2 regions of the Paenibacillus sp. LRG-1 genome follow, and region 1 is predicted to be linked to the other one. Evidence: riboswitches for the same ligand, from Rfam matches in the RefSeq annotation. Region 1 holds a riboswitch; the other holds the start of a gene.

Region 1 (9,844 bases):
ATTGATGAACTTAGTGTTCGCAAGCGGGAGCTGGATGAAAAAATTCGTATTTTGCTGCTGCCGAAGGACCCGAATGATGATAAAAACGTTATTATCGAGATTCGTGGTGCAGCGGGTGGTGACGAAGCGGCACTGTTCGCAGCTGACTTGTATCGGATGTATACTCGTTATGCCGATACCCAAGGCTGGCGTGTAGAGCTGATGGACGCGAACATGAATGATCTCGGGGGCTTTAAAGAGGTTATTTTCATGATTAACGGCCGTGGTGCATACAGCAAAATGAAATTCGAAAGCGGCGCACACCGCGTACAGCGGATTCCGACAACAGAATCAGGTGGACGTATTCATACGTCGACATCTACAGTATCCGTTATGCCTGAGGCAGAAGAAGTGGATATTGAAATTTCCGACAAGGATATTCGCGTGGATACGTTCTGCTCCAGCGGTGCAGGCGGGCAGTCCGTTAATACGACCAAGTCGGCGGTGCGTGTGACACATATGCCTACAGGTATTATGGCAACCTGTCAGGACGGCAAATCCCAGAACTCCAATAAGGAGAAGGCGCTGCAAGTTTTGCGTGCCCGTATTTCGGATATGTTGCGTCAGGAAGAGGAAGCCAAATATGCAGGCGAGCGTAAGAGCAAAGTAGGTACTGGAGACCGCAGTGAGCGTATACGTACCTACAACTTCCCGCAAAGCCGTGTAACGGATCATCGTATTGGCCTAACTATGCATAAGCTGGATCAGGTGATGAACGGGGAGATCGAAGAAATCGTATCGGCGCTCACGATTGCAGAGCAGGCTGATTTGATGGAACAAGAGGTTTAAGTTTTGGGGAACGAACGCGATTGTGTGTATCGGATGTCGCCGGAACGGAACATGAGTGTCAGAGAAGCCTTAGTTGAGGCTTCTTCTTTTTTAGGAAGCTGTGGTGTTCTGGAGCCGCAGCACAATGCCCGCTTACTGCTGGAGCATGTGCTCGGGTTGGAAGGCACGGCGTTTTACGCTGCTCTGGGTGATTCGTTCCCTTCCTCCGTCAGGGAAGAGTGGGAACGGATTATAGCCCGCAAAGCTGCGGGTGAACCGGCGCAGTATATTATCGGACGGCAGGAATTTTATGGCCGCCCGTTCGCGGTTTCGCCGTCGGTGCTGATTCCGCGCCCCGAGACAGAACTGCTCGTCGAGGCGATACTCCAGCACGGCGATCGGCTGTGGCCAAGCGGCGCTCCGCAGGCGCTCGACATCGGCGCAGGCAGCGGTGCGATTGCCGTGACGCTGGCGGCTGAGCGACCGAGCTGGCGCGTGGCGGCAGGGGATATTTCGGCTGCCGCGTTAAAAGTAGCGACTCATAATGCTGCTGCGAACGGCGCAGCCGTAGAATTCCGCGAGGGCGATCTGCTGGCGCCGTTCGCGGGAACGGCGGTGGACATTCTCGTGTCCAACCCGCCGTACATCCCGGCTGCTGACATCGCTGGCTTACAGCCAGAGGTACGCGACCATGAGCCGCGGATGGCGTTGGATGGTGGTCCTGACGGGCTCGGCCCGTATCGGGCAATGCTGGAACAGCTCGGACTCCTTCAGGCTCCGCCGCGGCTAATCGGGTTTGAGCTGGGGATGGGACAGGCCAGAGACGTGGCTGGTCTGCTGGCACAGGCAGGTCATTGGAAGAACATTATAATCGTTCCTGACCTTGCAGGGATCGAGCGACATGTCCTAGGTGTCTCGGAGTAGTGCTGCATTTTCTTTTTGCGAGTCTTTCCTTTAGAATAAGAGGAGTATGACCGAGAAACGGCTCAGGGGGAAATCATGCTTCAGAAATTGAAAAAAATTGACGGTCCGGTTATCTTTATTCTGGTTTTGCTCATGGCGATTAGTATCATAACGGTATACAGCGCAGGTAGGGGCCCTACGAACTTGGCAGAGCACGGCAATGACTACCAGAAGATGATCGGGTATTATATATTGGGTTTTGTGGCGATCTTGGGTTTAGCGATGGTCGATTTTCGGATATTCATTAAAAAAGCCCTGTACGTATATGGAGGCGGAATATTCTTGTTGGGTCTCGGATTTTTTGGCGGGACGGTTAACAACTCTCAGGGCTTTTTGAAAATTGGTGGCTTGAACCTTCAGCCTGCTGAGGTATTCAAGCTGGTCCTTATCGTTTTTCTGACTTATATGCTGATCAAGAAGCGCAAGAGCAAGCTGTATTTTATTCAGGATGTTCTTCCAGTCGCTCTGGTGAGCTTTGTCCCGTTTGCCATGGTTATGGCACAAAATGACTTGGGTAATGCGCTCGGTTATATTGTCATCGTCATCGGTATGCTATGGATTGGTAATGTGAAGGCATCCCATGCGTTAATCGGATTTATCGTATTTGCAGTCGCTGTTGGCGGCGGGATTAAAGCTTATATTTCGTTTCACGATGAGATTGATTCCTTTATGAAGGGGATTGGCCGTAGTCACTGGGTTGAGCGTTTGGACCCTTGGTTGGTACCGGAAGAGGCAACCGCGAAGGCGTCTTATCATACCAAAAATGCCAAGCTGGCGATAGCCTCTGGCGGGATGATGGGCAAGGGCTTTTTGCAAGGAACCTCGGTACAGTCCGGGCGTGTTCCTTATACGTACGCGGATTCTATTTTTGTGGTCGTAGCGGAGGAATTTGGCTTTGTAGGCTCTTCAGTGCTGCTATTGTTATATTTTATTTTGATTCACCGCATGATCCTGATTTCGCTGGAATGCCGGGATCGCGCCGGACCGTATATTATTGTCGGGATTGTGTCCATGTTGCTGTACCAGATTTTTGAGAATATTGGTGCGTTTCTGGGCATTATGCCGCTTACGGGGATTACGCTCCCGTTCATAAGTTATGGTGGTACCTCGTTGCTTATTAACATGGCTAGTATCGGCTTGGTTATGAGTATTAAGGTGCACGGCCAAGAGCTGGAGGATGATCTGCCACAGCCTTCCAGACTAAGCTTGACGAAGGCGAAAAAAGCCTAGCACAGGTGGAATGTGGCTAGATAATGATTGGTATTTGTGTGAGTTGAAACGGTGCAACGAGAGAGTCCAGATTGTGAAATCTGGGCTTTTTCATATTCCTCGGTGAGGGTCAGAAGCTTGGTGTAGCATGATTTGAGGGCATTATTGAAAAAAATCTGTAAAGTGGTCCTGAATCTTTTACAAGAATCATAGGTTTAGACTCTCCCAAACCGGACAGACTGATAGACATGATAGAGTTTGGGTTTGGGGGAGACGAAGATGAGAAATTGGATCAAGCAAGCTGCAATGATACTATTTTGTATTTCGATATTAATGATGTCTTGGGAAGGTCAAAAGACGGATGCTGCTATGACCACTGGAACAAGAGGAACCTTAGCATCAGGAGTAGCTACAACAGGGCTGAATGTGATTCCACATGACTCCATTCGACTGCGTATTTTGGCCAACTCGGATCGTCCGGAGGATCAGCTGGTTAAACGCGAAATACGGGACGCTATTGTACAGCAGATGAATGCCTGGGTGGGTGAGCTGGAAAACCCGCAAAGCTTAGATCAAGCTAGATCATTGATTGGTGCTCATTTACCTGAAATTGACCGTTTGGTAGGTACGGAACTGGCTCGTCGCGGCATTGCATATGATCATCAGGTGGAACTGGCGAGCGTACCTTTCCCAACGAAAATGTACGGTGGTCTGGTCTACCCAGCAGGGAATTATGAAGCGCTTCGGGTTACGCTGGGGCAAGGAAAAGGGCAAAATTGGTGGTGCGTGCTGTTTCCTCCGCTGTGCTTTATTGATGCAGGCAGTGGGGAAGCAGCGGCACAAACGGTATCAGCAAAAACGGATCACGGAGAAAGTCGGACGAATGCCGCTGACAAGGAGCCGGAAGTACGTTTTTTTCTGTGGGATGCACTTGCGGGACTGTGTAGCTGGGTGAGTGGCTTGTTTGCCTAAACGTTGAGGAGTGTAAGTTTCCCCATATGCTATAATGGAACTTACGATAGATATACACATGGCAGAGCCAAATGAACTGATCTTTCAAAGTAGCTTTATGGGGATCAAACGAAATAACTGGCTTGTATGACAATAAGATATGGGATGATCTGATATGAGCGATAAATCGAATCAAATGCAAGACTTGCGCGGAGAATTTGTGCAAAAGGAAAAACCTGAGCAAAAGCTAGATGAACAGGGAATTCGCGAGCTGAAGCAGGCATTGAAGTCTTCCCATACACAATGGTGGGATGTAAGATGTTTGGTTCCTTTGAGCAACACTGACGGGGATGTTTCTGACGAAATTTGGGATGAACAGACTCGGATCACGGCGGAAAAGGGCATACGCGAGGCCGCCTTACTCCTCCAAGCTGGAGAGACGGTAGCCTTTCCTACGGAGACCGTGTACGGCCTGGGGGCCGATGCGCGTAGTACAAAAGCGGTGGAGGCGGTATTTGCTGCCAAAGGACGCCCTTCCGATAACCCGCTCATTGTACATATTTCTGATGCTGATCAATTAGAGGGTATGGTAGCAGAAATAAACGATACAGCCCGAGCGCTGATGAATATGTTCTGGCCGGGACCGCTGACTCTCGTATTGCCGGTAGTGCCGCAGGCACTGTCATCGCGTGTGACAGCCGGGCTGAACACGGTTGGTGTGCGCATGCCGGATCATCCGATAGCGCTTCGTTTGATCGCTGAAGCGGGTTGTCCGCTTGCTGCGCCAAGCGCCAACCGGTCGGGAAGACCCAGTCCCACCCTTGCACAGCATGTGCGGGAGGATCTGGAGGGCCGCATCGGCGGCATTTTGGACGGAGGTCCCACGGGGGTGGGGCTGGAGTCCACGGTGGTGCAGGCGGGTGACGACGGAACCGTCACCATCCTGCGCCCCGGCGGCGTGACGGCCGAGCAGCTCGCTGCGGTTGCTCGCGCCGTCGTGCTGGACCCGGCGTTGGCCGCTACGCCTGGGGAAGACGCGGACAGCCCGGCGCCGCGCTCGCCAGGCATGAAGTACACGCACTACGCGCCGCGAGGCCGCTTGAGCGTGGTACAAGGCCCGTCGTCCGTTGAGGTGACGGGCTGGATTCGCGCCGCGCTGGCGGAGGCTTCCGCGCGCGGGGAGCGCACGGCAGTGCTCGCGTTTGACGAGCATGCCGCCGGCTACGCCGGAGAGCGCGTCTACACGCTAGGCAAGCTGGACGCGCTCCATGAGGCAGCGCAGCGCCTGTACGGCGTGCTGCGCCGCTGCGACGAGGACGGCGTCACCTACATTTTGGCGGAATCCTGTCCGCCGAAAGGATTGGGAGACGCCGTCATGAACCGCCTGCTTAAAGCGGCAGGTCACCGAATCGTCCGCTTGTAGCTTCTGTCGAATCAGAGCCTCTTATATTAAATTTTCCTCCCTCCTCATCTCGGTATTGGGTACTTTCAGTGTATGCTTGTACTGATTTCCCCCTTGTCCGCATAACGTGTACAAGAACAGACGGATAATGGAGGGATGGAGTATGCTGGCAGCCTCTGCCCATGCCGGGCAGGTTGTAACGATTCTGATCATGGCGGTAGCGCTAGGAATGGATGCGTTATCGCTGGGCGTAGGGATCGGCATGAAGGGGATACGCCTGCGAGACGTGCTGCGCATCAGTACTGTTATTGGTTTTTTTCACATTCTGATGCCATTGCTGGGAATGTTCACAGGCCATTATATGAGTTCTTTATTAGGTCATGTGACGGCCTACTTCGCAGGGGGGTTACTCATCCTTTTGGGCGGGCATATGGTGTATAATTCCTTTAAAGGGGACGGCGTACAGGTATTGGATCATCGTTCGCCTTTAGGCCTTTTGCTGTTTGCACTTGGGGTGAGCGTTGACTCATTTTCTGTAGGAGTGTCACTAGGTATGTTCCAAAGTGATCTGGTGCTGTCCGTTTTGGCGTTTGGTTTTTGCGGGGGAGCAATGGCGATGTTGGGTCTGCTGCTGGGTCGCAAGGTCAGCCGCAATCTAGGAGATTATGGAGAAGCAGTGGGCGGTGCCATTTTGCTGGCATTCGGCTTTATGTTTATGTTTTGATTTTAGCGTAGACAGTGTAAAATAAATGCAGGATTATAGTAAGGGATTAGAACTATAGTAATCCTCTGTTTATATATTTTTTTAACATACGGGGGGTGAAAACGTTGAAGAATATCTTATTCGTATGCACAGGGAATACCTGTCGCAGTCCAATGGCTGAAGGGATGCTGCGTAAGTTGGCTGCTGAGCATGGGCTAGAACTGGAAGTACGTTCTGCGGGAGTAGCCGCGATGGAAGGCACGCCAATATCCCGACATGCAGAGGCGGTTCTACGTGATCATGATATATCCGATCAGATCACTTCAACCTCTTTGAGCGACGGGCTTGCCGGGTGGGCGCATCTGATCTTAACCTTGACGCAAGGACATAAACAGCACGTAATTCAGCGCTTTCCCCAAACGGCGGGCAAAGTATTTACGCTTAAGGAATATGTGGAGAACCGGGATGCGGTGTTGAATGATGTACAGGAGTTGGATAGTTTATATGCTTCACAGCAGTTGATGGCTTCACTCGGACAAGAGCTATCGGCGCAGGAGCGTGAACGAATGATTGAATTACACCAACGGATTCCGGGCTTTGATATTTCTGATCCGTTTGGCGGTTCGCGAGAAGATTACGATGTCACAGCTGCGGAAATCCGTACGGCACTGCATAAGCTGCTGGACAAGCTAAAGGCATCTTCCGAATAAAATTGGTATTACTCATCTGTTTTGTACGGAATCTGTTGATTTTCGGCGGTTAATCCGTTAAGATAAGGTGGAAAAATGAGAATCCGATGTAACTGGCGACAAAAGTGGGATTAACCACGATGGAGCATCGGATATACGGCCGGTCGCCTGGGCAAAAGAGCAATTCCACATAGGTGTGGACTGCTCTTTTTTTCATATACAAGTTATGCCAGATTTTTAGCTGAGAGTTGATTCCATTAAAGATTCTTCCATTTTTTCTGCTCGAAATCTGAAACATCGGCTATAATATAGTCAGATTGTGATCAGGAGAGAGTGTGTTGAACTTGGGGCATGAGACCGTGCCTAGTCTCTGAGAGGCTGTTCAACCAAAGGAGGTTCCAATGGTGGAACAATTAGATCATGAGATTCCGCTGGAAGCACAGACCACTTCTGTCGTGCGGGAAATCGCAGAAGCAGCCAGTCTCAAGGCTGGTCGCCTGCTGGTTATCGGCGTTAGCACAAGTGAAGTGGCTGGAAGTCGGATTGGTACGGCGGGAGCGCTCGATGTGGCTCAGCAACTGTTGTCTGGAGTAGAGTCTGTTCGCAGGGAGTATGGCTTTGATGTGGCGTTTCAATGCTGTGAGCATTTGAACCGAGCGCTGGTCGTTGAACGGGCTGTGCTGGAGCGATTGGGACTGATGGAGGTTGCAGCTGTTCCTGTTCGTACAGCAGGAGGCTCTATGGCTACCGTCGCCTATCGTTCTATGAGCGACGCGTGTTTGGCGGCGAACGTGCAGGCTCATGCCGGGATAGACATCGGCGAAACGCTGATTGGCATGCATCTGCGACCCATTGCTGTTCCGTTTCGCCCAAGCCTTCGCTGGATTGGCGAAGCACGTGTGACAGCAGCGTTCACCCGTCCTCCACTTATTGGCGGACAACGGGCGGTGTACAGTCTGGAGCAAGAAGTCGGCGGAAACTGCGATTAGCATTTGGCATGGCGGCATGTTTGTACTAATCTTTTTTGCATTGATGATGAGGTACCCAACAGAGGAGCAGGCGTTTGCTTGTATACCCAACAATTGACTATGGAGAGGGAGTAATCAATCATGATGGAACACCTGCGTAAAAGTGACCCGGCAGTGATGGAAGCAATGGGACTTGAACTGAAACGACAACGCCACAATATCGAGCTAATCGCATCCGAGAACATTGTCAGTGAAGCAGTAATGGAAGCCATGGGCTCCGTGCTGACGAATAAATATGCTGAAGGTTATCCGAACAAACGCTACTATGGTGGCTGTGAGCATGTAGATATCGTTGAAGACATCGCACGTGACCGCGCGAAAGAACTGTTCGGCGCCGAGCATGCTAACGTGCAGCCTCACTCTGGAGCACAAGCCAACATGGCGGTGTATCTGGCAGCTCTCCAACCTGGAGATACTGTACTGGGTATGAATCTGGCGCATGGTGGCCACTTAACACACGGAAGTCCGGTTAACGCTTCCGGCTTGTTGTATAACTTTGCTGCCTATGGTGTACGCGAAGACAACTTCCGCATCGACTACGATGAAGTGCGTAAGGCAGCCTTCAAGCACCGTCCTCGTCTGATTGTAGCTGGCGCGAGTGCATATCCGCGTACTATTGATTTTGAAGCTTTTGCTTCCATTGCCAATGATGTAGGTGCTTTGTTCATGGTGGATATGGCACATATCGCAGGTCTTGTGGCAGCGGGAATTCACCCAAGTCCAGTTCCGCATGCCCAATTTGTAACAACAACGACACACAAAACGCTGCGTGGTCCGCGTGGGGGTCTGATTCTGACTCGCAAAGCATGGGCGCAAGCGATTGATAAAGCTATTTTCCCTGGTACTCAAGGGGGGCCACTGATGCATGTGATTGCGTCCAAAGCGGTTGCTTTGGGTGAAGCGCTCCAGCCATCGTTCAAAACCTATGCGCAAAACGTAGTCCGCAACGCACAGGTGCTGGCTGAAACACTGCTGGCTGAGGGGATTAACATTGTATCCGGTGGTACGGATAACCATCTGATGCTGTTGGATACGCGCAATTTGAATATCACAGGTAAAGAAGCGGAGCATGTATTGGATTCCGTGGGCATCACAGTGAATAAAAATGCGATTCCTTTTGACCCGACCAGTCCATTCGTAACAAGCGGGATTCGTATTGGTACACCTGCTGCAACATCTCGTGGTATGGATGAAGAGGCTATGGTCAAGATCGGTAAAATCATTGCCGAAACCCTTAAAAATCCGAAAGATGATACTGTATTGTCCAAAGCGAGCCAAGCGGTTGGCGAATTGACAGACAAGTTCCCGATCTATCCAGGAACTCAATACTAATTCATCAACATTCATAATCTTTATGTTAAAGGCTGTTTTCCTTCCGTAAGCCGGAGGTGAACAGCCTTTTTTTGCTTCCGAACGACTCGAAACTTACATTTTTGGGTAATAAGCGATTACAGTAAGGGTTTACGCGCGCTATCCTTCATGATCTACGACAAAGGAGTGATTGCATTGAGTCAAAGAAAATCCGCGCAATTATTGCAGCAACTCGTATTTGTGGGACCGATGGCGTTGTTTTTCGTCTTGATTATGGTCATTCCGTTCCTGCTGGGGCTGTATTATTCCATGACGAACTGGGATGGAGTATCTGAAAATATCCGATGGCTCGGACTAGGGAATTACGTTCATATTTTTAGGGATGATCCAGATTTCCGTAATGCGTTCTGGTTTACGGTCCGGTTTACCGTATGTGGTGTCATTCTGACAAACCTGATTGGCTTTTTCCTAGCCTATGCACTTACCAAACCGCTGCGTACCCGTAATGCACTGCGAACTGTATTTTTTATGCCCAATATGATTGGCGGCTTGCTGCTCGGCTTTATCTGGCAATTTATATTTGTACGCGGCTTTTCTGCGGTAGGGGAGGCGACAGGGCTTTCCTTTTTTAAACTGCCGTGGTTGGGTGATGGGCCAACTGCTTTTTGGGGAACTGTCATTGTGTTTGTATGGCAATATGCAGGTTATCTCATGGTTATTTACATATCCTCGTTAAATAATGTCCCGCATGCCCTTATTGAATCGGCCCAAATCGACGGTG
Region 2 (9,844 bases), 1.5 Mb from region 1:
CAAAATGGCATCCATGGAAGCTGGGTCGTGTACATCATATTCATCAATGTTCAGACGCAGTACAGGACAGGCATCAAATTCGTTGATCCAATTGGAATATCTGCGATGCATTTGCTCCCAATAAGAACGCTCGGTCTGGATCTCCATCTCGCGACCGCGCTCCTCAATCCGACTCAGTATGGAGGGCAAGCTGCCTTCCAAATAGATCAACACATCAGGGTGCGGGAAAAACGGTGTCATCACCATCGCCTCAAACAGGCTAGTATACGTTTCATAATCGGTAGGGTTCATCGTTCCCTGATCGGCATGCATTTTCGCAAAAATGCCTGTGTCCTCATAAATAGAACGATCCTGCACAAAACCTCCACCAGACAAGAAAATATTCTTTTGTTCCTTGAAGCGTTCCGCGAGAAAATAAATTTGCAAATGAAAGCTCCATCTTTCGAAATCGTGATAAAATTTCTCCAGATAGGGATTATGATCGACCTGCTCCAAAGAGGTTTTAAAACCAAGGCGTCCGGCCAAAGCACCAGTCAGCGTGGATTTACCTACACCCACTGTACCCGCTACCGTAATCAGGGCATTCGCAGGAATGTTGTAATTATTCACTATATAAGCTCCTTTACATCGGAAACAATTTGTTTAAATTGTGCCTGGTTTTCTACAAAATCAATTTCATTCCCGTTCACGGTCAATATACGAGGGGAAGGGGACTGTTCAGCGAGAAACTGAATGCCTTTATCATAATCTATTATTAATTGCTCCAGATAAGCGGGGTCCATCTCCTGTTCAAAAGAGCGTGCACGCTTGCGAATTCTCCCCAGCAAGGTATCCAAATCTGCTTTAATATAAATGATAATGTCTGGCTTAGGCATATCATCCGTGAGCAGATGATAGATTTGACGATATTTTTCGAGCTTCACACCCTTAAGCGTACGTTCAGCAAAAATCAAATTCTTGTAGATATGATAATCAGAAATAACGGGCTGAGCTTTCTCGATATATTGCAGACCAGTATCCTCCAGCTGCTTATACCGATTGCAGAGAAAGAACATTTCCAGCTGAAAACTCCACTCATCTATATTTTGATAAAATTTATCGAGAAATGGGTTCTCCTCGACAATCTCTTTGATTATCGGCAAATGTAGCTCGGTTGAAAGCATCGAAGCCAACGTCGTTTTACCTGCTCCGATTGGCCCTTCAACGGCTATAAATGGGGCTTGTTTCATGCAGTTCTGCTCCTCCTTGTACTCCAGTCCATCCTGTGGACAACTATCCTATTGTATCACAAGGTAGTACGCTAAAGGCATACCAAATCTATGGATAAAACAAAAAAAACAGAGCGCTACATTTTGCTTCATAGCGTCCCTGTTTCTCACTTAAACCAACCTTTTTCATTAAAACGTGTAATCGCCTCGATCCGGTTACTGACACCCAGCTTATCGAGAATGACTGAAATATAATTGCGCACCGTCCCTGTCGTTAAATACAGTTCACCAGCAATCTCTTTTGTATTCTTTCCGTCAGCAATAAGCGCCAAAACGGTCTTTTCACGCTCTGTTAGCGGGTTGACTTCGGCATAAGCATCATCGACCAGTTCTGGAGCGTAAATACGTCGACCTGCCATAATACTTCGAATGGAGGAAGCCAGCTCTTCACTGGGACTGTCCTTGAGCAGATAACCGTGTGTCCCCGCCTTGATCGCTCGTTCAAAATACCCGGGGCGAGCAAACGTAGTTAAAATCAGTACCTTGCAGTTCAAGGCTTTGAGTTCCTCAGCCGCATCCAATCCGCTCTTAATCGGCATTTCGATGTCCATAATGCATATATCCGGCTGGTGCAGCTTCACCAGTTCTATAGCTTCTTCCCCGTTGCTTGCTTTTCCGACTACTTTCATGTCCTCTTCCAAGTCTAGCAGGGAGGCTAGAGCACCCAGCAGCATACGCTGGTCTTCTGCAATAACAATTCGAATCATGGCCCCACCTCCTCATTCGGCTTTTCAGGGATATTGGGCACTTTAATGACCAAGGTCGTTCCCTGATCTGAGCGCAGCTCCATACATCCGTTCACGAATTCGAGCCTTTCCTTCATTCCTTGCAGGCCATTTCCACGAAGGGTTCCATTTTCTCTCGTAGCACCGACTCCATTATCCTGAATCCGAAGAGTTAGTTCCTTACGAGACGGCTCAATAGTGATGGAGCAAGCGGTGGCTCCACTGTGCTTAACCACATTTGTCACTGCTTCCTTCATACACATACTAAGTACATTTTCATTCATTAATGATGTATGCTCCAGCTTCGGGTCGCCCTCCAAGGTCAATTCAATGTGAGCAGCCTTTAAGATCTGCCGAATACGTAACAGCTCATCCTCTAGTCGCATACCTCGCATTTGAGTAACCATTTCCCGCACCTCTTTTAACGCGCTTCTCGCCGTGAGACGAACATCGTTAATTTCAGCATGAGCACGCTCCGGGTACTGATCCATCAGTTTGCCCGCCAAATCGCTCTTCAGCCCGATGAGTGACAGCTTCTGACCTAAGGTATCGTGCAGGTCGCGCGCAATTCTTTGCCGTTCCTCCAGCTTAATCAATTCCGATATTTTCTTATTGGCATCCTCTAATTGGACTTGGAGCCGATCGCTTTTGTTGCGATTAAAATTCGTAATCGGAAGGAGAATCACACCGATCAGATTGAGCAGGATAAAAGGAATCTGTTTAATAAAAACGGGATTCTGAGATACAAAACCGTAATTGATCAATCCAATCGTAATAACCATTAAAATGATATACAGCGTCGTAAATGCCGCCTTACTTTTAATATTACCGATCAGATAGGCGATAAATATGGAAAAATACATATAGCTAAACAGCAGTGTCATGGTAATCGATATGGCAATCTGTACACTGGTCCAAAAGTATATGAGCCAGCCTTTTGAGACAAAAGCCAGTACATAACATGCAAAGAATACCAAAATAATAGCAGTACCCAGAATAATATGACTTGTAGATGAAGAGCTAAAGTAGTAAAAGGGCAGGATATAAAAGACGACCCACACATAAGGACTAAGCCCTGTATTTCTTTGGAAAATCTGATACCACTTTTGCATTCTGCCACCCTCTTCTACTTCACATGACTTATATCCCTTATCTTATCATACCACTGTTTCGTCTGCTCGAAAGCACCAAAGGTAAAGCCTTTCCTGTGAACCGCAAATGAACACTTTGATTAGAAGCCGTCCATTTTGCGGGAACTGATCTCAAACTTAAGCCATTCGCTGTACACTCCACCCACTGCACCAGATCGTGCTTTGAAATGGGACTGGTCTATATTTCTGATCAGCTCGTTCATGAATTATACATACCTAACGTTATTAAATTTCTTTTCTATATCTTTAGCAAATTTTCCGCCCTCATCGGCTAAATGTTTTCTCATAAAGAATCCACCAAAACCATTTATCCATGCTGCAAAAGCCAGTAGCCGAGATGGAAAGTCCGCTCCAATCGTACAACTAAATTCGCAAGAGTTGTTATCAACAGGCGTGATCTTCATTTCCCATGGAACTCCAACGATGGCGGGTATCCATCGCCATATATATGCTTCTGTCTTGTCAGAGTAGAAACGCAAATGATCCTTTGTGTGCTCTTTTAATTGATAGTGCTGAACAATCATCTCATTCCCCATATTTTCCACATTAACCATATAGAATTCACCATCTTCAAAATAACTGCCCATTGCCTTGTGAGCTTTTGAAAATGATTCATATTCAGCTGGAGTCATCTCAGTTACCCATTTGTACAAATCCACATTTTTAGCTGCAATCTGCAATTTAAATTTCTTTGTCATTCTCATCTTCATTATCCTTCTTTCCTGTAATTTTTCTTGTGAGTTCATCGTGCCAATTCATAATCATTTGAAAATATTCTTTGCCAAACATCAACGTCGCGTGCTCATATACGCCCATCTCATGAACGTGCTTCTCTTCTATCAAGGCAAGCTTGTTATATTCACTGGCGACAGTAGTTTGAAAGCTGGCAATCAAACGAACAACCTCAATGTCGTCAAGATATTTATAGAAGAAAAGCTTACTCAAATACTCATAATTAAAAGGGGAAAAAGTACATGGTGTTTTTAACCATTCTATAAATTCACTCTTCCCTTTTTCCGTAATACCATATGATTTTTTGAATCTGCCTTCCTCTACCACTTCTTCATACTTGATAAGCTCCCCCTTTTCCATTTTTTTCAGCATAGGATATATGCTTCCGAAGCTGGCATCAATAAAGTTGGAAGTGCTTATCGTCATCTTCTGCTTGATTTCATATCCTGTCATATCCTTTTCGCAGAGGAACCCAAGTATTACATAAATCAACATAAAATCTATTCCTTCTTTCCTGGCATAGTGAATTATCCTTCTGAAATCAAAGGGAACTTATCTCTGTTTACATGTAGCTAATTTATATACAATCGATATATATCGTTTCGATATATAGAATGTAAAGGTTGACGATCGATTTGTCAATAGCGCTTGCTAAAACAAAGAATGAAAGTACTGCATTTTCAATATAAACAAAAAAATCTAAAAGGATGTTATCCCTTTAGATTTCTCAAAGTAAACTGCAATTTTTCAACATCTCTTCAGAAAAGTTTTGTACAAAGTTATTTTCTTTCTGTGCTTACAACAGGTGTAGGGATGGGTTTCGTAACTGCAACACGTTTGCTGAGGAGCGGCCTCACTTGTTTAAAGGTCAAAAAGGTTTTCGTATTTTCATCCCAAAGTCGGAACTTCAAAGATTGCAGACTGCTACTTACTGTGATCGTGGTCGCCTTTTGAAGTAACGGTGTCGCTTCATGTGCTTTCTCCAAATTGTAATTTGGCACTTTAGGACTCAAGTGATGAACGTGATGAAATCCGATATTGCCCGTAATCCATTGCAATACTTTAGGAAGCTTGTAGTAAGAACTGCCTTCTACGGCCGCATTAATATAGCTCCACTCTTCATCGTGCTCAAAATACGAATCCTCAAATTGGTGTTGTACATAGAACAGCCAGATTCCCAACATACCAGATACAAAAAAGATAGGTGCCTGTACCAGAAGGAAGGCCTGCCATCCAATAGCCCATGACAACAGTGCGTACAATACAACGATGGATATATTCGTCACATAGGTGTTCATTTTTTCCTTGCGTTTGGCTGTCTTGATATTAAACCGATAGGAAATCAAAAAAGTATAGATCGGACCTAGTCCAAACATAACCCAAGGATTTCGATATATGCGATAGGCCAGCCGTGTCCATGTGGAAGCCTCTGTGTACTCTTCTACCGTAAGCACCCACATGTCACCTGTGCCTCTTTTATCCAGATTACTGCTGGTTGCATGGTGGATTGCGTGACTATTTTTCCATTGGTGATAAGGACAGAGCGTAATAATACCTGTAATCGTTCCCACAATGTCGTTCAGCTTGCGGCTTTTGAAGAAGGATTGATGACCACAATCATGAAAAATAATAAATGTCCGTACCACAAACCCCGATGCAACAATGGCAATTGGAAGTGTCAGCCAGTACGAAACCGACAGACTAAGATAAGCAGCATACCACAATAGGATCAGTGGACCCAAGGTATTGATGAGTTGCAGAACGCTGGATTTTGTGTTTATTTTCTCGTAGGGAGCCATATTTTTTTTCAATTGGGCTAATGGGAGTTGTGTCATACTCATTATGATCCTCCTTTAAAATGACGCCTATACCTTGATCCTGTTAGGCGTACATGTTGATCTAATCTCAGTATAAGGTAAAGCCTCTAGGCGCTGTAGTCATAAACGTCAGCTCGGGTATATGACATTTGTCATATAGACAAGTAACACAACCCGTTTTCCAAATGTTCGCGGGTTTCTTTTCTGATGATTATTTGTTAAAATATAAGGTATAATAACGCTGTATGTGACTGGCGAAGTCAGTGGAATGAACCACGAGGGAGCATACAAAAAAAGCGTACCGTTCGCCTGGGAGAAGTATTTGCAGAGGATTCGTCTGTCTTGACGACCTTGTGCAAATACTTTTTTTTCGTTTTAAGACCATGACACCCTGTTGATAAATCATGCGATAAATTCAGAGGAGGCACGGACTATGGCTATAATCATGAAATCCAAAGAAGCAGCTGAGCAAGTATATGCAACGATCCGTTCACAGGTAGAAAAAATGAAGCAGCAAGGACACCGTCCCCATCTGGCGACCCTATTGGTAGAAGGCGATCCGGCATCTGCATACTATGCACGGACCAAGCAAAAAATAGCGGAGAAGCTGGGAATCTCATTTCATCTCCATACTTTTGACCGTCATGTTAGCGAAGCCGAGCTACTGCACCTGATCGGCAGTCTGAACGATGCATCCCATGTACATGGCATTATGCTGGAACTGCCGCTTCCCCAACATCTTTCTGCCTCCGTTATTAAACAATCCATCGCCCCCTACAAGGATATTGATGGAATAACACCTGATAACAAGCTGGCTACCGTAACAGGTGACGCCGGACTATATCCCGCAACACCTCAAGCCTGTATCGAGCTGCTCAAGCATTACGGTCACACCTTGGCAGGCAAAAATGTCACGCTCGTGGGCATCGGGCAGACAGTGGGACTTCCCCTTTTCCACATGTTGCAAAGAGAAAATGCCACCGTTACCGCCTGTCATGCAGGTACGCGTGATATTGCAGAGCATCTGAGCCATGCAGACATTGCCTTCGTCGCAGTCGGATGCCCTGATGTGATTACGCAGGATATGGTCCATCCCGGTCTGATTCTCGTGGATGCAGGAATTAACGAGACACTGGAAGGAAAAATCGTGGGTGACGCTGCTTCAAACGTGGGTGAAAAGGTACATGCCATTTCTCCGGTTCCCGGCGGTGTTGGCACCTTAACGACTGCGATTTTGTACAAAAATCTGCTCAAAGCGATACATCTGCAACACTACTCCAGAGAGGTGGTCTATTCATGAGTGAACTGTCGTGGAACAATTCCATCGGACATTTTCTGAAAGAGGCTGCAAGTGCAGCGCCTACCCCCGGCGGAGGAAGTGTATCCGCATTGGCTGCGGCACTAGGCGCGGCTATGACCTCCATGACCGCCAACCTTTCACAAGGAGAAAAATATGCGCACATCCATGAACAAATCACGGATGTCATTAGTAGCATGGAAAGATTGTCTACACATTGTGAGGAACTAATGGTCGCAGACATCCAATCCTTTGAACAGTACATGACCGCGCTGCGTTTGCCCAAGGAAACAGACGAAGAAAAGCGCTATCGTACCCATTCCCTACAGACAGCGGTGATCGCTGCCATTGAGGTACCCATGCGCCTGCTGGAAGTATGCCGGGACGGATTGTCGCAAGCCTACAACATTGTGGAAATGTCCAATAAAAATGTGATTTCAGATCTTGGCATCGGCGCGATCCTGTTCGAAGCAGCAGCTCAATCTGCCCTGCTTACCATCGACATTAACCTTGCTTCGCTGAAAGACTTGGATGTCAAATACTCCTATGAGACCAAGACAGCCGCACTCATCCGTGAAATCGGACAAATCAAAGAACAAACCTTGTTGATGGTACGCAGTCGAATAGCGAATTAGTCTGCTCATAACCGTGTTTAACCTGTTCTAAAACATTTCTTCAAAAAAATAACTGATTGGATACAAAAAGAAGATACTATCGAAATTACGACGAAATAGTAAATAAAAAACCAGTCCAAACATGATTCATGTTGGACTGGTTTTTATTGCTAGATACTGCGTGTATTATGCGATCTCTTAGTCGTTTTGGGCAATTCATTACAACGCAGAATCTCACACCTATTGTTTAGCTTTATTCTCTTTTTCTCTTTCGACCAGCATATCTACGATCATATCAATTTGCCCGGTAATAGCGATTGGATCATAGCGATAATACGTATCAAAATCGTTAAAGAACACTCTATTGTTCTTCACCGCAGGAAGATTCCCCCACACAGCGGACGACTTTAGTTGCTTGAGCGCGTCACCCTTTTTCTCGGGGTCATACGTAGTCAGGAACATATAATCTGCGTCATACTGTGGCAATACCTCCATCGAAAGCTGCACCGTTTGTTCCTTGGAGTTCACTGTTTTCTTTGGCATGTTCAGTTTAAGCGCATTGTATACAGCTTGGCCGCCGCGACCCGCATTGTCGCCAAAGATCCAAAGTGCGTGCTTGTCCGTCAGCTCATACAAACCGAAAGTTGCCTTTTCGTCAATCACACCTTTAAGACGTGCGCGACCTTCAGCGGCCTTTTTATCAAATGCAGCAATAAATTGCTCAGCCTTCTCCTTTTCCCCGGTGATATCGCCGAACAGCTTGACCGTGTCATAGATATTAGTCGTCGTGCCGTACGGAATGTACAGGGTAGGTGCGATTTTAGACAAAGCCTCATAATTCGTATCCTTCATAACCACGATCAGATCAGGTTTGAGTTCCAGCGTCTTTTCCAAATTGGTCGGATCACCCACCTCTTTGGTTCTTTTTTCCTTCAGCAAATCGGTCAGAAAAGGATTTTGAAACGCAGTCGGCTCTACACCCACCACGTTAGCACCCACGGACAGCAATTCTCCGCCGTAAAAATCCGTTACAATACGCTGGGGCTTAGCAGGAATTTGAATATCCCCCTTAACCGTTTTAAAGCTTCTAGTCTCTCCAGTAGTAGCCGACTCTTGCTTATCTCCTGAAGATGAAGCCGGATTACTTCCATTATTATTTCCGCCGCAAGCGCTGATGAGTACAGACAATACAAGTAACATAGCTGTCATCATAAAATACGATTTTCTTTTCAACTGATTAGCCCCCTATATATTGTGAAGATGATCTTCCCGATACACATGATAATGATTATCAATATCGTAAGAAATATATCAAGCGTCGTCCTTACTGTCAACTGAAAAACGAACTTTGCATCATTTCACTTTAAAAATGAAAAGACCTGCCAAAATGATGGCCAGGTCTTCTTTGTGGAGCCGTCTCAAAACCTACACATTGGGGCTAGGTTGCTGAAGGCTGCTTTCTGGTGATCGCTGTTTTGTTTTATATTCTTCTCCCCAATCCTTCATCAGGTTAATAATCGGGATGAGCGTTTTTCCGAATTCGGTGAGAGAGTATTCGACCTTAGGAGGAACCTGTTGGTAGACTTCACGGTGAACGACTCCGTCCTCTTCCAGCTCACGCAATTGGAGTGTCAGCATACGCTGAGTAATTCCCGGACAGATCCGCCGAAAATCACTAAATCGCTTAGTCCCATACATGAGATGATATAAAATAATCCCTTTCCATTTGCCCCCAATCACGTCCAGCGTGAACTCAACTGGACACGCCTGATCATTTCCAGCGGTACATTCCCCAAAGCCGCCTTTCCGATTACGCATAGGCTTTTCTCCTCCTTAGTATCATTTTATATACTACAGCACATTAATGTGCGTACTTCAAAAACGGTCATGTATATTCTAATATTAAGCATGTCACTTGGTAAGCGTCAATTTTAATCAACATCCATAAGGAGTGGAATAACGATGGAAACCTTAACTACTACTAAAGATCAAATCTTATCTGCATACGAGTTCAGACATGCAACGAAGGAATTTGATAGCCATAAGAAAATTAGCGATTCTGACTTCGATTTTATTCTTGAAACAGGCCGTTTATCCCCGAGTTCGTTTGGCTTTGAACCCTGGAAATTTGTTGTCGTTCAGAGTAACGCTATGCGTGAGAAGCTGCTGCCTTACTCTTGGGGGGCCCAAAAACAACTGCCAACAGCCAGCCATTTTGTACTCATCCTCTCTAGACTTCC

What was found. Region 1 has a riboswitch for ZMP and ZTP ahead of ACUUJN_RS24420 (TIGR01440 family protein). Riboswitches for the same ligand answer to the same signal wherever they lie in the genome.
Region 2: linked by a shared signal. The riboswitch ahead of ACUUJN_RS04490 (bifunctional 5,10-methylenetetrahydrofolate dehydrogenase/5,10-methenyltetrahydrofolate cyclohydrolase) and the one ahead of ACUUJN_RS24420 (TIGR01440 family protein) in region 1 are both predicted to bind ZMP and ZTP.

The regions. Positions count from the first base shown of each region.
Region 1 is NZ_CM170126.1:5,517,518-5,527,361, reverse strand. It holds gene prfA (peptide chain release factor 1) at 1-828, shown strand, start outside; gene prmC (peptide chain release factor N(5)-glutamine methyltransferase) at 832-1,731, shown strand; gene ACUUJN_RS24445 (FtsW/RodA/SpoVE family cell cycle protein) at 1,807-3,000, shown strand; gene spoIIR (stage II sporulation protein R) at 3,259-3,951, shown strand; gene ACUUJN_RS24435 (L-threonylcarbamoyladenylate synthase) at 4,106-5,353, shown strand; gene ACUUJN_RS24430 (manganese efflux pump MntP) at 5,496-6,056, shown strand; gene ACUUJN_RS24425 (low molecular weight protein arginine phosphatase) at 6,161-6,745, shown strand; ZMP/ZTP riboswitch at 6,824-6,905, shown strand; gene ACUUJN_RS24420 (TIGR01440 family protein) at 7,126-7,713, shown strand; gene ACUUJN_RS24415 (serine hydroxymethyltransferase) at 7,834-9,084, shown strand; gene ACUUJN_RS24410 (carbohydrate ABC transporter permease) at 9,259-9,844, shown strand, end outside.
Region 2 is NZ_CM170126.1:995,164-1,005,007, reverse strand. It holds gene ACUUJN_RS04530 (deoxynucleoside kinase) at 1-609, opposite strand, end outside; gene ACUUJN_RS04525 (deoxynucleoside kinase) at 609-1,229, opposite strand; gene ACUUJN_RS04520 (response regulator transcription factor) at 1,376-1,975, opposite strand; gene ACUUJN_RS04515 (sensor histidine kinase) at 1,972-3,105, opposite strand; gene ACUUJN_RS04510 (hypothetical protein) at 3,225-3,347, opposite strand; gene ACUUJN_RS04505 (hypothetical protein) at 3,351-3,848, opposite strand; gene ACUUJN_RS04500 (PadR family transcriptional regulator) at 3,826-4,371, opposite strand; gene desA (Delta(5) desaturase DesA) at 4,656-5,717, opposite strand; ZMP/ZTP riboswitch at 5,931-6,015, shown strand; gene ACUUJN_RS04490 (bifunctional 5,10-methylenetetrahydrofolate dehydrogenase/5,10-methenyltetrahydrofolate cyclohydrolase) at 6,127-6,993, shown strand; gene ACUUJN_RS04485 (cyclodeaminase/cyclohydrolase family protein) at 6,990-7,625, shown strand; gene ACUUJN_RS04480 (ABC transporter substrate-binding protein) at 7,845-8,837, opposite strand; gene ACUUJN_RS04475 (winged helix-turn-helix transcriptional regulator) at 9,030-9,422, opposite strand; gene ACUUJN_RS04470 (NAD(P)H-dependent oxidoreductase) at 9,567-9,844, shown strand, end outside.